DNA from 2 places in the Bacillus swezeyi genome. Region 2 is predicted to be linked to the other one. Evidence: predicted binding sites of a transcription regulator. Region 2 holds the regulator's gene; the other holds the start of a gene.
The links. The regulator LexA, encoded in region 2, represses DNA repair genes until DNA is damaged. The targets are predictions, from matches to a motif close to CGAACATATGTTCG.
Positions count from the first base shown of each region.

Region 1: the regulator LexA is predicted to act here: its motif matches at 2,799-2,812, upstream of RBH91_RS07160 (ImmA/IrrE family metallo-endopeptidase).

Region 1 is NZ_CP133085.1:1,481,194-1,487,296, reverse strand. Features, by position in the region: gene RBH91_RS07190 (hypothetical protein) at 1-32, opposite strand, end outside; gene RBH91_RS07185 (ATP-binding protein) at 29-829, opposite strand; gene RBH91_RS07180 (winged helix-turn-helix domain-containing protein) at 729-1,571, opposite strand; gene RBH91_RS07175 (hypothetical protein) at 1,568-1,873, opposite strand; gene RBH91_RS07170 (helix-turn-helix transcriptional regulator) at 1,901-2,122, opposite strand; gene xre (HTH-type transcriptional regulator Xre) at 2,296-2,637, shown strand; gene RBH91_RS07160 (ImmA/IrrE family metallo-endopeptidase) at 2,869-3,480, shown strand; gene RBH91_RS07155 (poly-gamma-glutamate hydrolase family protein) at 3,516-4,145, opposite strand; gene RBH91_RS07150 (regulatory YrvL family protein) at 4,276-4,686, shown strand; gene RBH91_RS07145 (hypothetical protein) at 4,714-4,950, shown strand; gene RBH91_RS07140 (hypothetical protein) at 4,980-5,132, shown strand; gene RBH91_RS07135 (TetR/AcrR family transcriptional regulator) at 5,227-5,802, shown strand; gene RBH91_RS07130 (MDR family MFS transporter) at 5,821-6,103, shown strand, end outside.
Region 2 is NZ_CP133085.1:2,144,448-2,150,550, reverse strand. Features, by position in the region: gene tkt (transketolase) at 1-1,181, opposite strand, end outside; gene RBH91_RS10805 (DUF896 domain-containing protein) at 1,354-1,584, opposite strand; gene RBH91_RS10800 (YneB family resolvase-like protein) at 1,620-2,294, opposite strand; gene yneA (cell division suppressor protein YneA) at 2,314-2,625, opposite strand; gene lexA (transcriptional repressor LexA) at 2,782-3,405, shown strand; partial or broken gene RBH91_RS10785 (IS1595 family transposase) at 3,770-4,798, opposite strand; gene RBH91_RS10780 (NucA/NucB deoxyribonuclease domain-containing protein) at 5,055-5,483, opposite strand; gene blaOXA (class D beta-lactamase) at 5,605-6,103, opposite strand, start outside.

The sequences.
Region 1 (6,103 bases), 660 kb from region 2:
GATTGCCGGCCTTTGCATAGACGGCACATCAAAGCATTCCCTCCAGTCTATGATTGATGTCGAAAGAGTTCCCTTTCAGGATAACGAGAAAATCCTGGCACATTTCTACAATCCTCGTTCCGAGCGCTTCATCAATCGCGACGATTTCTTCTACATCCAGCTCGCTTGAAAGCAGAATCGGCTTGTGATTCAAATACCTGTAATTGATGACGGCATATGTTTGTTCAATCTGCCATTCCGTTGCCCGCGGCTTTCCGCCAACCGGCTTAAACAGATCATCGAGAAATAGAACCTCAATTTGCTTCATCCTGTTCAGTTTTTCCTCAAGCAAAGCAAAATCCTGTTTTAAATCATTGAATCCCTCGACAAAAGGAAAATACAGTACCGGCACAAATAGCCTCCTCATCAGATCATTGGCTGCCGCCGTAAGCAAATGGGTTTTGCCCGACCCAGGCCGCCCTAAGAGCGCAATGCTGTTTCTGCGGCATTTCTGAATGTCCGGATAAACTTGTCCATATTCAAGTGCGCATTCATAGGCGTCTTTTACAGACTGATGCTTGCCAGCGGTCTTAAAATTTTCAAAGCTCAAGTTTTTAAATGCCTCGGTGATTTCGCTCGACTTTAAAAGCTTTTGCGCTCTGCGCCGCTCCCTGCAGGCGCATGCCACCCATACTTCTATATTTCCGCGCTGTTCGATATACCCGAGCTCGTCTTTACACTTAGGACATTCATACCGTTTTTCGGCGGATTCGTCCGCTTTGTCCGCCTGTGATAAACGCCTTCTGTTTCTCAGTTCTTTCATAACCTCGTCGATTGTTCGTTTGGCCATTGTTTCCCCTCCTTGACTCTTTCCTGGTTTCCAGCTCTGCCAGACGGTCCAGCATGTATTTTTCACAGTAGCTGAAGACCTTGATCGTTTCTTGTTTGCTTCTTCGCCGGCCTTCATACTCTAGGAAGCATTGTTCAAGCCATTTGATTGTTTGCGAAAGTGACACTCCGCGGGCGACAATCCGGGCGATGGCTTGATAGTCCCTTGGCGAAGGATGGACAAGCCTGTCTTCCTGCAGAGACCTGAGTGCTGCAAAACGTTCTGCTATCGCCTCAATTTGATTATTTTTTGTTTTGATCTGTGTAATATCTTTATTAGCCTGGACAAGTTTGTCCTTACAATCAGATGCATTTGTCCGTTCTTTGACCTGTGAACGGACATATCCGGGCTTTGATTGATTGACGAATTTTTTCGAATGTCTGACAGACAGAACGAAGCCGTAAGGGGCTCTCGCCACAGCAATGTAGCCATTCCGCTCAAGCTGGGAGAGCCATCTCCTGACTGTTTTTTCATTCACGCCAAACACGTCCGCGAGTTCTGATGCTTTCAGAGGCTTATGTCCGAGGACGATCCCCCATGTCAGGCCATCCCGTTCTACTTCTTTCGTCGTTGAGCTAATACACCATAAAAACAGCCAGAGAGCACTGCCGATTTTTTCAAAATGGCCGGAAGTTAACAAACCTGAATAAATCGAGAACGGATAGCTGTTTTCAGACTGGGTGGGACTGGATGTGTTCATCATTCAACTCCCCCTCCTCCCTTTTTGCGGCAAGCGTTCAGCTTCACGTATCGTTCATATTGATCTTTGTTTTCAAATCGAAATACAGGCAATCCGTCTTTTGTAAAAGAGATGGAACCGCCCGCTTTGCCAAGCCTCCATTGATCGAACCGGTCATTGCTGTATGAAATATCAACCGTCTCCATGCTGTGTTCCCCTTCCTGTCCTGGTGATCCTGATGCTTTTCGCATCGTTTTTCGCTCTACTGCCTCCTTTGGATAGCCGTATGCCCGGATTTGTGTAATGATCGGATGTTCGAGGTTCATGATCTGCCTTCTTTCGTATGGATTTAATTAGATACATTTTGTATCAAAAATGACCTGAAAAAGATCGGGAAAAAGCTCGCGGTCTGGAACGGAATAGAGCGTTTCAAACTTCAGCATCGTTTCTCTGCCCGGATTTCGCGCTCCCTTTTCGATTTTGCGAACATACACCTCAGAAATCCCCAATCGTTCGGAAACCTGCTTTTGGGTCCATCCCTTCCTTGACCGCTCTTCAATTAAACGTTTTCGCAAATGCCCCACTCCTCCGCTTATGATACAATTGGTATCTGTATGACTATGATTATAAATGATACATTTCTTATCATCAACACTTTTTTGATACTTTTTTTATCATTTGTTTATTTCGATACATTTTGTATCTATAATAGATATTATAATGCCGAATGAGGAAGAGAGGTCATTCTATGTTGGGAGGCAGACTAAAAAGCCTGAGAGGAAAACGAACACAGGAAGATGTAGCAAAACAGATCGGCGTATCAAGAGCGCGCTATTCCCACTATGAAAACGGAAGAAGCGAGCCGGACTATGAAACCTTAAAAAAACTGGCTGATTATTATAAAGTGACAATAGACTATTTACTGACAGGTGCTGAAAAGGAAAAATCTCTTCAAGACATGCTTGATGATCCTGATCTTCAAATTGCCTATCGGGACATGCGGGAATTCTCCCCTGAAAGCAGACAGCAGGCGATTGAATTTATTCAATACTTAAAAGAAAAAGAGAAGAAGCGGAAACCCGGAGATTAAAAAACGGATAAAAAAGGAATTTTTCATTAAACATTCCCTGATGAGCGCCGATTTAATAATTAAGATGATGTAAAAAAGGGAAAGATTTGCTAAAGGTGCTGCTCATCGTATATATTATATATCAGTAGCCCCTTTGCCGGGCTTTTCTTTCCGCTAAAAACGGAACATTTGTTCGAAAGGGTGTCTCTATTGGAATTTTATTTATCTCACCTAGAAGAATACGTAAAAAATATGTATCTAAAGTTCGGTTTCACTGAGCCGCATCAAATCGATATGACTCGTATAGCGGCGAGTTTAAATATTTGGATTCATTATGAACATGTGAACAGCATGATGATCAAGCATGACGGCATGTACAGCATCATTCTCAACAGCAGCCTGTCAAGAAAAAAGCAATGGGAAGACTTCGCACACGAACTCTGCCATGTATTAAAGCACGCGGGAAATCAACTGAACATGAATCAAATGTTTAGGGAGCTTCAGGAATTTCAAGCCAATCAATTTATGTATCATTTTTGCGTACCGACTTTCATGCTTTTAAAATTGGATTTTCCCCAGCTGCGCTGTCATGCCGTAAAAATGATTGCTGATCTTTTTCATGTGACAGACGAGTTTGCCTCCAAACGAATCGAATTGTTTGAAAAGCGACAGATCGGAATGGAGTTCCATAAAGCATGGACGGACAGCCTCCAAATTGCAGCCGAAGACAGGGCTTTTGACTGCCATGATGAAGATGAACTCAGAGGCTATAAAAGAAAGTCACGACGCCCTTACTCCATTGCCAAAAGCGCTCAACAGCTTTTTGCCGCTGAAAGACAAGCAACATATTTGCTGAAAAAGTGACAGAAAAAACAGCCGGCTTAAAATGCCGGCTGCGCTCATCCATACGCTTTTTTCGCCCCTTCCCTGACTGCTTTCAGATAACGGTAAAACACCTCATTTTTGGAGTTTTCTCTTCCCTTTAAACCGAAACGGCCAAACATCGCCTTTCTTTGTGCTGTGCTGATTTCAAATTGTACGCTTAAACCCGTTTTGCACCGATTGTTGATGCTTGCCGGATTCGTTCCTGAAAGACAAGCGCCGGCCGACAGCAGCACCGCAGAAAAACCCTGCTTTCTAAGCGCCTCGGCAAAAACCTGGGCGCGCTTTCGGTCAGTGCCGCCGATCAGCGTCTGGCAAAGAGAGCGCTCCTCATAACCGTGAAAAGCCAATATGTATTGATGTCTCCCGGCCATTTGCATGGCAAGCGGATCATCAAAATGAGCACTTGTCACGTGAAGCCATTTATTGCCTGAGCTTTTCAGCCCCTCGAGCAGATAAACGGAACAATCCTCAGTTAAAGCCCGTACAATTTCGCTGATGCCAGGCTCAATTCCTCCTCCATGCGGAGCCATTACAAGGAGACCGCTCTCTAATTCCCGTGAAAACACCGTATAATCGATTCCTTCGGTTTCATGATCAACCAGCTCTGTAAAACTTGCATATCGATCAGTTAAAACGCGCTTCATGGCTTATTTTCTCTCTCCTGACTTCCTGTTTTTTTAGTAGTTTACCGGGAGTCTTAACAATTGTAAATTACAATTGGATCTTTTTTTGATATGATCAAATGTATACTGCACGATTAGGAATGAATGCTGAATGATGAAAAAAACACTTGGAAACATGATCGCAGTTACCTTAATCTTTCTTTTAATCCTCTTTGTCTTCGCACTCTTATTTGGCTCTTATTATTTCGGCGCTGCCGGCTTTTTCGCGATTTTCGGCGTGACATATGAATCACCGGCTTCACTGCTTTGGTATATCCTCTTAAGCTTTGTACTCGGTGTGGCCTTTGAGATTCCCGAAAAATTTCTCAGTTTGCTGATCAGACAAAAAGCCGTCACTTTTACAATCGAATGCTTCTTTACTTGGCTTTCGATTCACCTTGCAGATGAAATGATGGACAGCATTACCATCCCTCTGGATGTCGAAATCATCGCCTGCTTGTTTTTATTCGTGATCCAGCTGGCTTTTGAGGACAATAAAGAAAGGGGAAGAACGGAAGAATAAGCCAAGAGCGGAGGGAAATGTTAGGAAATGACTTACTTGGTTTTAATGGCAGGATTATTTCTGTTGATTTACTTAAAAGAACCATTCAATAAAAAGATATACTGCTATATATGGCTGTCTTTTTATTTAATGGTTTTGGCCCTTTATATTATCAATACTGCATTTGTACATTTGATATCAAACAACCTGCTTTTCATCTTGGCAGTGATTGCCGTAATGCCGCTGTTCATCAGCTGCCTGAAATCTTCAAATGAATTTTATTAAAGAGTTCAATACAAAAGGAGATGGGCAAAATGACTGAACAAGAAAAAGACATAAATGAATATCGAAAACATAGAAAACTGGAGGAACGATCCCATTCTTTTTTTGGAATGTGCACGATTTCCGAGTCTGCCTTGGTGTGTCTGAAATGGGACGGCAGCCTGATCATGAAAATAGTCCTTTGACACTATTTCTAAAAAAGGCCTTTAAAAAGGGCCTTTTTTTTCGTTACAATACTTTATGTTGACCGATCAGTATAAAAATAAAAGGGATGATATGATGACAGATAAAACAAGGAGCCGCGATAAAATCCTGCACACAGCTTCCCGGCTCTTCCGAAAACAAGGCTATCATGCTACAGGGCTGAAGCAAATCACGGACGAAAGCGGCGCGCCAAGAGGATCTATCTATTATTACTTTCCCAGCGGGAAAGAAGAGCTGGCTGCCGAAGCCATCAAATTAACCGGCGAACGGATCAAAACATACATCTCCTCAGCCCTCAGCCGGGATTCAGATCCTGTAAAGGCCTTTCAAACGTACATTCAGATGATGGCTGATGGGATTGAAGAATACATGATGGAAGAAAACGATGATATTCCGATTGTATCTGTCGCTGCAGAAACATGGTCTTTGAGTGAAGTGCTGCGAAAAACTTGTGATCAGGTGTATAGAGATTGGCAGCGTGTGTATCAGGAAAAGCTGATTCAATCTGGTTTTCCAAAAGAAAAAGCGGACAGTTTGAGCATCGCGATCCAGGCTATGATTGAAGGCGCATATGTACTCTCGGTTACGAAAAAAAACGGACGGCCGCTAAGCGCGGCTGCCGAACAAATTCCATATTTGCTAAAACCATAATCAAGGGTGGGAAATAAAATGGAACACACAAAAAAAGGCTCCATTATGATTATCGCAATCTTAATCGTCGGCAATTTCCTTGCTTTGATTAATGAAACGGTCATGAATGTGGCATTGCCGAAGATCATCGACGATTTCAGTATATCCGCTAATACAGCCCAGTGGCTGTCGACCGGATATATGCTCATGATTGGCATCGCTGTGCCGATTACCGCATTTTTAATGCAGCGTTTTACGACAAGACAGCTGTTTCTTTGTGCAATGTCTTTATTTACAGCAGGAACACTTTTGGCAGGAACAG
Region 2 (6,103 bases):
TCGCCGCCGTTTTTGATCGCCGTCTTATTGGAACCAGCCAGATCGGCAGAGCCGCCAAAGAAAAACGGCACTTGTTTCGCGATTCCGTTCAGCACTTCTCCGGAAGATGCGCGTGAAGCCAGGCTGCTTCCTTTCTCATAAACAGGAATTTCCTTTTCCCAGTCAGCAGGAAGCTCTCCTTTGATGCCCAATTCAAGTTGTTCTGCAAGCTCCGGGTGAGCTTTTTTGTATGCGGAGAACAGTTCATTCCATTCCTGTTCCTTGCGCTTGCCAGCCTCTTTCACCGTTTCGTTGAAGTGATCGTATACTTCAGAAGGAACATGGAAATCTTCTTCATATGTCCACTCATACGCTTCTTTTGTCAGCTCAGCCTCTTCTGCACCGAGAGGAGCGCCGTGAACGCCTGAAGTTCCCGCACGGTTTGGAGATCCGAAACCGATCGTTGTTTTCACTTCAATTAATGTCGGCTGGTTTTCATTCTGCTTCGCTTTTTCAAGCGCTGCTGTAATTTCAGTGATGTTATTCCCGTCTTCTACATAGAGCACTTCCCAGTTCATTGCTTCAAAGCGCTGCTTCACGTTTTCAGAGAAAGAGCGGTCTAAATCTCCGTCAAGGGAAATATCATTGGAATCATAAAGCACGATTAAACGGCCGAGGTTTAGGTGGCCTGCAAGTGAAGCCGCTTCCGATGAGATTCCTTCCATTAAATCCCCGTCACCGCAAATACTGTATGTATAATGGTCAACGACACGATATTCGCTGCGATTGTAAGTTTCTGCAAGATGGCGTTCTGCAAGCGCCATTCCGACAGCCATTCCGATTCCTTGACCGAGCGGGCCTGTCGTCGCATCAACGCCAGGAGTATGTCCGAATTCAGGATGACCTGGTGTTTTGCTGCCCCATTGGCGGAAATTCTTTAGATCTTCCATCGATACATCATACCCGCTTAAATGAAGCATGCTGTACAGCAGCATTGAACCATGTCCGGCAGATAACACAAATCGGTCTCTGTTAAACCAGCTTGGGTTTTCAGGGTTTACATTCATCATTTTTGTCCAAAGCGAATAAGCCATCGGAGCAGCCCCCATCGGCATGCCTGGGTGGCCGGATTTTGCCTTTTCAATGGCGTCTATGGATAGTGTCCGTATCGTTGCGACAGATTTTAATTCAATCGTTTTCATTTTTATCCCCTTCCTGTATGTACTCTACTTTCTTATCATAAATCTACCCATCAGTTTTCACAACCATTTCAGCTCAGAAAGCGTCTGAAAAATGGTGGTTGATCTCGTTATGCTCCTTTTATTTCAATATTATACACAAAAAGGGAATACGATATTGACGTATTCCCTAAAATTAATGAAGGCGGCGGTTTTTTTCCTTTTTGAGCTTTTCCGGCGTCACATCATTGCCTTCCGGATCTACGATTGTCACATTTTTCAGCGTGTTTTTCATAGATGCGCGGACACCATTCAAATATTCCTGGCGCAGCTTCTGCTGTTCTGCTTTTTCTTCCTCCGTCAAAGAGCCGGTTTTTGATTTTTTCGCAAGCTCATTGATTCTGGCTATTTTTTCTTTGGAAATCATAATATGCTCCTTTGATTTGTTTATCATTCATACTACTAAATTCGCTCTCGTTTGACAACAAATGAATCCGGCTGGCTGCTCTTATACTCCTGATAGCGGCGGTGTACGGTAGCTTTCGATATGCTGTAGCCAAAGCCCCTTAAAACGGCTGCAATCTCTGCAAACGTCAGCTTGTTTTCCCTGAGCCGAATGATTTCTGAAAGCGGGGCTTCAATCCGCTCCCTCCCGTTTCCTTCATGTTGGTTTTTTAGATTCCTTTCCGGGCGGTAGCCGTTTTCGACCGCTTTCTTCATCCCTCTTTTAATCTTAAGATTATGTATTTTCCGCTGGTATTCTTCCACGATGCCGACGATTTCCAAAACCATTGAGTCGGCCTCGGAAAGTTCCAGCTGTCCCCTGTGTGCGAGTGTATAAATTCGAACCCCTTCTTTATATAAGCAGTGAAGGAGGGCTATTTTGGCGTTTCCTCTTCCAAGCCTTGTATCATCCTGGATCAATACAGCATCCACTTCTGATCTTTTTATTTCATCAAGCAAATCGAATACACCGTCCCGGTCCATTTCATATCCGCTCGCCTGTTCGGAAATGACTTTTACAACGGTCATGCCGTGTTCGGCTGCAAGTGATGCAAGCTCCTCTTCCTGCCGTTTTAAGGAGGTTTCCTGCTGCTCCTTCGTCGTGCTCACCCTGGTGTATATAATCGCGTTCATGGAAATCCCCTCATCCTTCTTACTCTACTTCTGCAAGCTGATATCGGTCAGAATGCTGCTTTGTTACCGGCAGAATCAGAACATCGCCGGGTTTGATGACAGATGTCGGCAGATCGTTTTTGTCGGCAACCCACTCAATGAATTTTTGCTTGTCAGCGGACTTGCCGCCCTCGATGTGGTCGGCAATCTCCCATAAAGTATCTCCTTCTTGAACTTCTATTTTAACATATTGCTTGCTTTCCTCCATCTTTCCGGCAAAAGACAAAAACAGAACACAGAAGCTGATCACAGCAGTAAACAGACTGACGAAAATCAATGATTCCCTATTCAAATCTATCACCCCAAACAGAATATTTGTTCGCTTTTTGTGCTTTCAGTATACATACGAACAAATGTTTCTGTCAATTGTTTTTTTCGAACCTATGTTTGTACTTCGAGGAAAAACATGCTATAATCTACCTAAAATCGACGTTTTGAGGTGCAGATCATGACGAAGCTATCAAAAAGACAACTTGATATATTGCGTTTCATTAAAGAAGAAGTGAAGCGCAAAGGCTACCCGCCTTCCGTCAGGGAAATCGGCGAAGCGGTCGGCCTGGCATCAAGTTCTACCGTACACGGCCACTTGGCAAGACTTGAGACAAAGGGGCTGATCAGAAGAGACCCGACGAAGCCGAGAGCGATCGAAATCCTGGATACCGAAGAAGAGATTCACATTCCGAAAAACCAGGTTGTCAACGTTCCCGTCATTGGAAAGGTAACGGCCGGGATGCCGATTACTGCCGTCGAAAATATCGAGGAGTACTTTCCGCTCCCTGACCGCCTGGCTCCGCCGGATGAACATGTTTTCATGCTCGAGATTATGGGGGAAAGCATGATTGATGCAGGGATACTGGATAAAGATTATGTAATTGTAAAGCAGCAGAGTACCGCAATCAATGGAGATATCGTCGTGGCCATGACCGAAGATGACGAAGCGACAGTCAAGCGGTTTTTCAAAGAAGAGACCCATATCCGCCTCCAGCCGGAAAATCCGACGATGGAGCCCATTATCCTGCAGAATGTGATCATTCTCGGCAAGGTGATCGGCGTTTTCCGAACCGTTCATTAATCATGGGGCTTACTCAGAACCGCCGGGAAACCGGCGGCTTTTTTTGATCAAAGCTATGTTAACTAATAATGTTGATTTTAAATATATAGCAGGATTTTTATGAAAAACCCTGCTATAACTACAACATTTAACTAATTATGTTCAACTATTGTGATTTGTTCCTGTTTTTATATTCATAAATATCCTGAATATTAAGTAAGAAAATCCAGAAAACCCTAATATCCCTATTAAAATCATTAGAGGGAATTGGTCTGAGAATATCATCCCTAAAACAAACAACATAAAACAAACCAACGCTCCTATAAGGTGAAATATTATATTTTTTTTATCCAAAGTGGTACCATCTCTTTTCTCGCTTGTTATTTTATAATTCATACGTTCTCAAAGAATAATAAGTTTTATTAATCGGAATTAAACAACAATCTACAAGCATTTAGTAGTAGATGCATTATCATTTCGATGACTAACAATATCTAAGAATTGAAACCAACTCAAATAATGGTCAAGGTATTTTGTTGCCACACCATTAAATCGTTGTATCCAACCTTCTAAACGACTGTGGTAATTATTAACATTTTGGATGTGATAAAGACCCTTGACACGCTCCGTTCTATCCGATTTAAACCGATAATGTTCTAATCCTTTGCTTTTGGCATAGGCAGAAAAAACCCTCCAGCGCAAAGCGTGTTGTCAAAAGTTAATTTAGAGCCAATAGCCTTATCTAATTGAGATTTGACAATCCGGCCTTTTCCAAGCACCCCGGAATAAGCGGCTTTTTGGCAGTCTCTTGCGATTAAAACACAAACTTGTTCGTGGCTAATACCACGAAACTTAGATGAACCTCCACGCTTACGAGGTTTGCGTCCTTCTATGTTTCTTTTACCTTTTTCAGAGTAAAGGAAATATGTTTTATCCATCTCTACAATCCCTGAAAATGTATCAAAGTCCATTTGTTTAATAGCAGACAATACTTTGTGTCTCCAATAAAATAGAGTGACATAATGAACATTACCAATAAGGTCTGCTGATTTTCGAAGAGAATAACCTTCTAACATACATTTAATGAAGTCTAACCATCTATCTGGCTTATGAGTACGGTATAGCGTAGTAGACATTACATCAGTAAATGTCTTTTTGCAATTTTTACAAGGTATCGTTGGCGTTCAACTTCTTTTAGTCCCATTTTCACTTTATACTTACCGAAACGCACAACTTGCTTAGAAGAGCAACGTACACAATTATAGCCATTTTTATTTTTCCGTTCTGTTACTTCTTGAAAAACAGGTCCACTGTTTGAAAAGGATGATAGAGAATTGATAAAGAATTCTTTTAAGCGGTGTTGTTCTGCTGAATTTAACTTTTTAATTTCTTCAATCAGTTCTCTTAACGTCATTATAATCCCTCCAAACAGATGTCTTTTATCATAATATAGAATATTTGTTTGTTTTTATCAAAAAACAACATAGTTGATTAACATAGCATTGATCAAAAAAATCAGGTTCGAGACCATGCCCATTGTTTGGGTGGCGAACCTGAAAAAGAGGAATTCATAATATGCTTACACACTTATTATCTCTAACTTTACAGTTACTGTCAACAAAAAAGTTTCCTAAGGGAAAAAAAATTAAAGCAATACATTTTTTTTGCTTTCACTGAACAATAAACAAAATTTTTGTTCCATCGGCATATCCGCTCAGCCTGCTGCCGACCCAGGAGCCTGCCCCCCGGTTATCTGTTGAAGCGACATATCTCACTGATGCCCCCTTTCCTCCTTCCTCACACATCGCCATCGGCCATTCATCACGATCATATCCCGGTTTCGTCGGAATCCCTTTTAAAGACTCCTGGCGCCGCTTATCCGCTCCTTCTCTTTCGATTGTACAGACATCGGAATGACCGGCTTTAATGGCATCGCTGATATGCGCCCCTGTTTGAGGATAGCGTGATTTCGGGAAATACAAAACATCATCATATCTTGCAGCTCCTTTTGCATGCTGCGTTGACGATGCAGCACCTCCAGAAAGCCCTGGCAGCACAGCCGCAATAAGCAGTAATCGAATCGTCCATCTCTTCAACATAAAAAAACTCCCTTAACCTGGTTTTATCACCAGGTTAAGGGAGGATTGTTTACGCTTTTCGGTTTTTTTGTGTAAAAGACGTTTAGATTGTGTAAAAGATCGACATTTCATCTCAACATTTTTATTCGTCTATTAATCGGTATTTCTTTAATATGCTGTGCGTAATGGCTTTTGCATTTGAACCTATGCCATTTATGTTTGTGGCGAATACATAAGTTCTGCCGCCGTTTTTAATGACCCCTGTAAACCAGCCCAGCTTCATATCGGACAGCCTTGTGCCTGTTTTGCCGTAAAGTATGTAGCTGTCTGTTTCTTCTTGAATCATCATCCGCTTTACCGTTTTCATCACGGACTTGTTAAATGGAAGCGATTCTTCATAAAGCTTTTCCATAAAATCCGCCTGTTCCAGCGGAGAAATTTTCAGCGTGCTGTCGAGCCAAAACTGATCGATTCCGCCGCTTATATCCTGGTTTCCGTAAGAAATCTTTCGAAGCCAATCTTCCATGTGCTCCCTGCCGATGTCTCTGGCCATCGCCTGATAATACCAAATGACGGATTCGCGCATCCCCGATCCCAGGGTATGATCACGGTTCCAAGAATCAAACTCCCTTACAATGCCG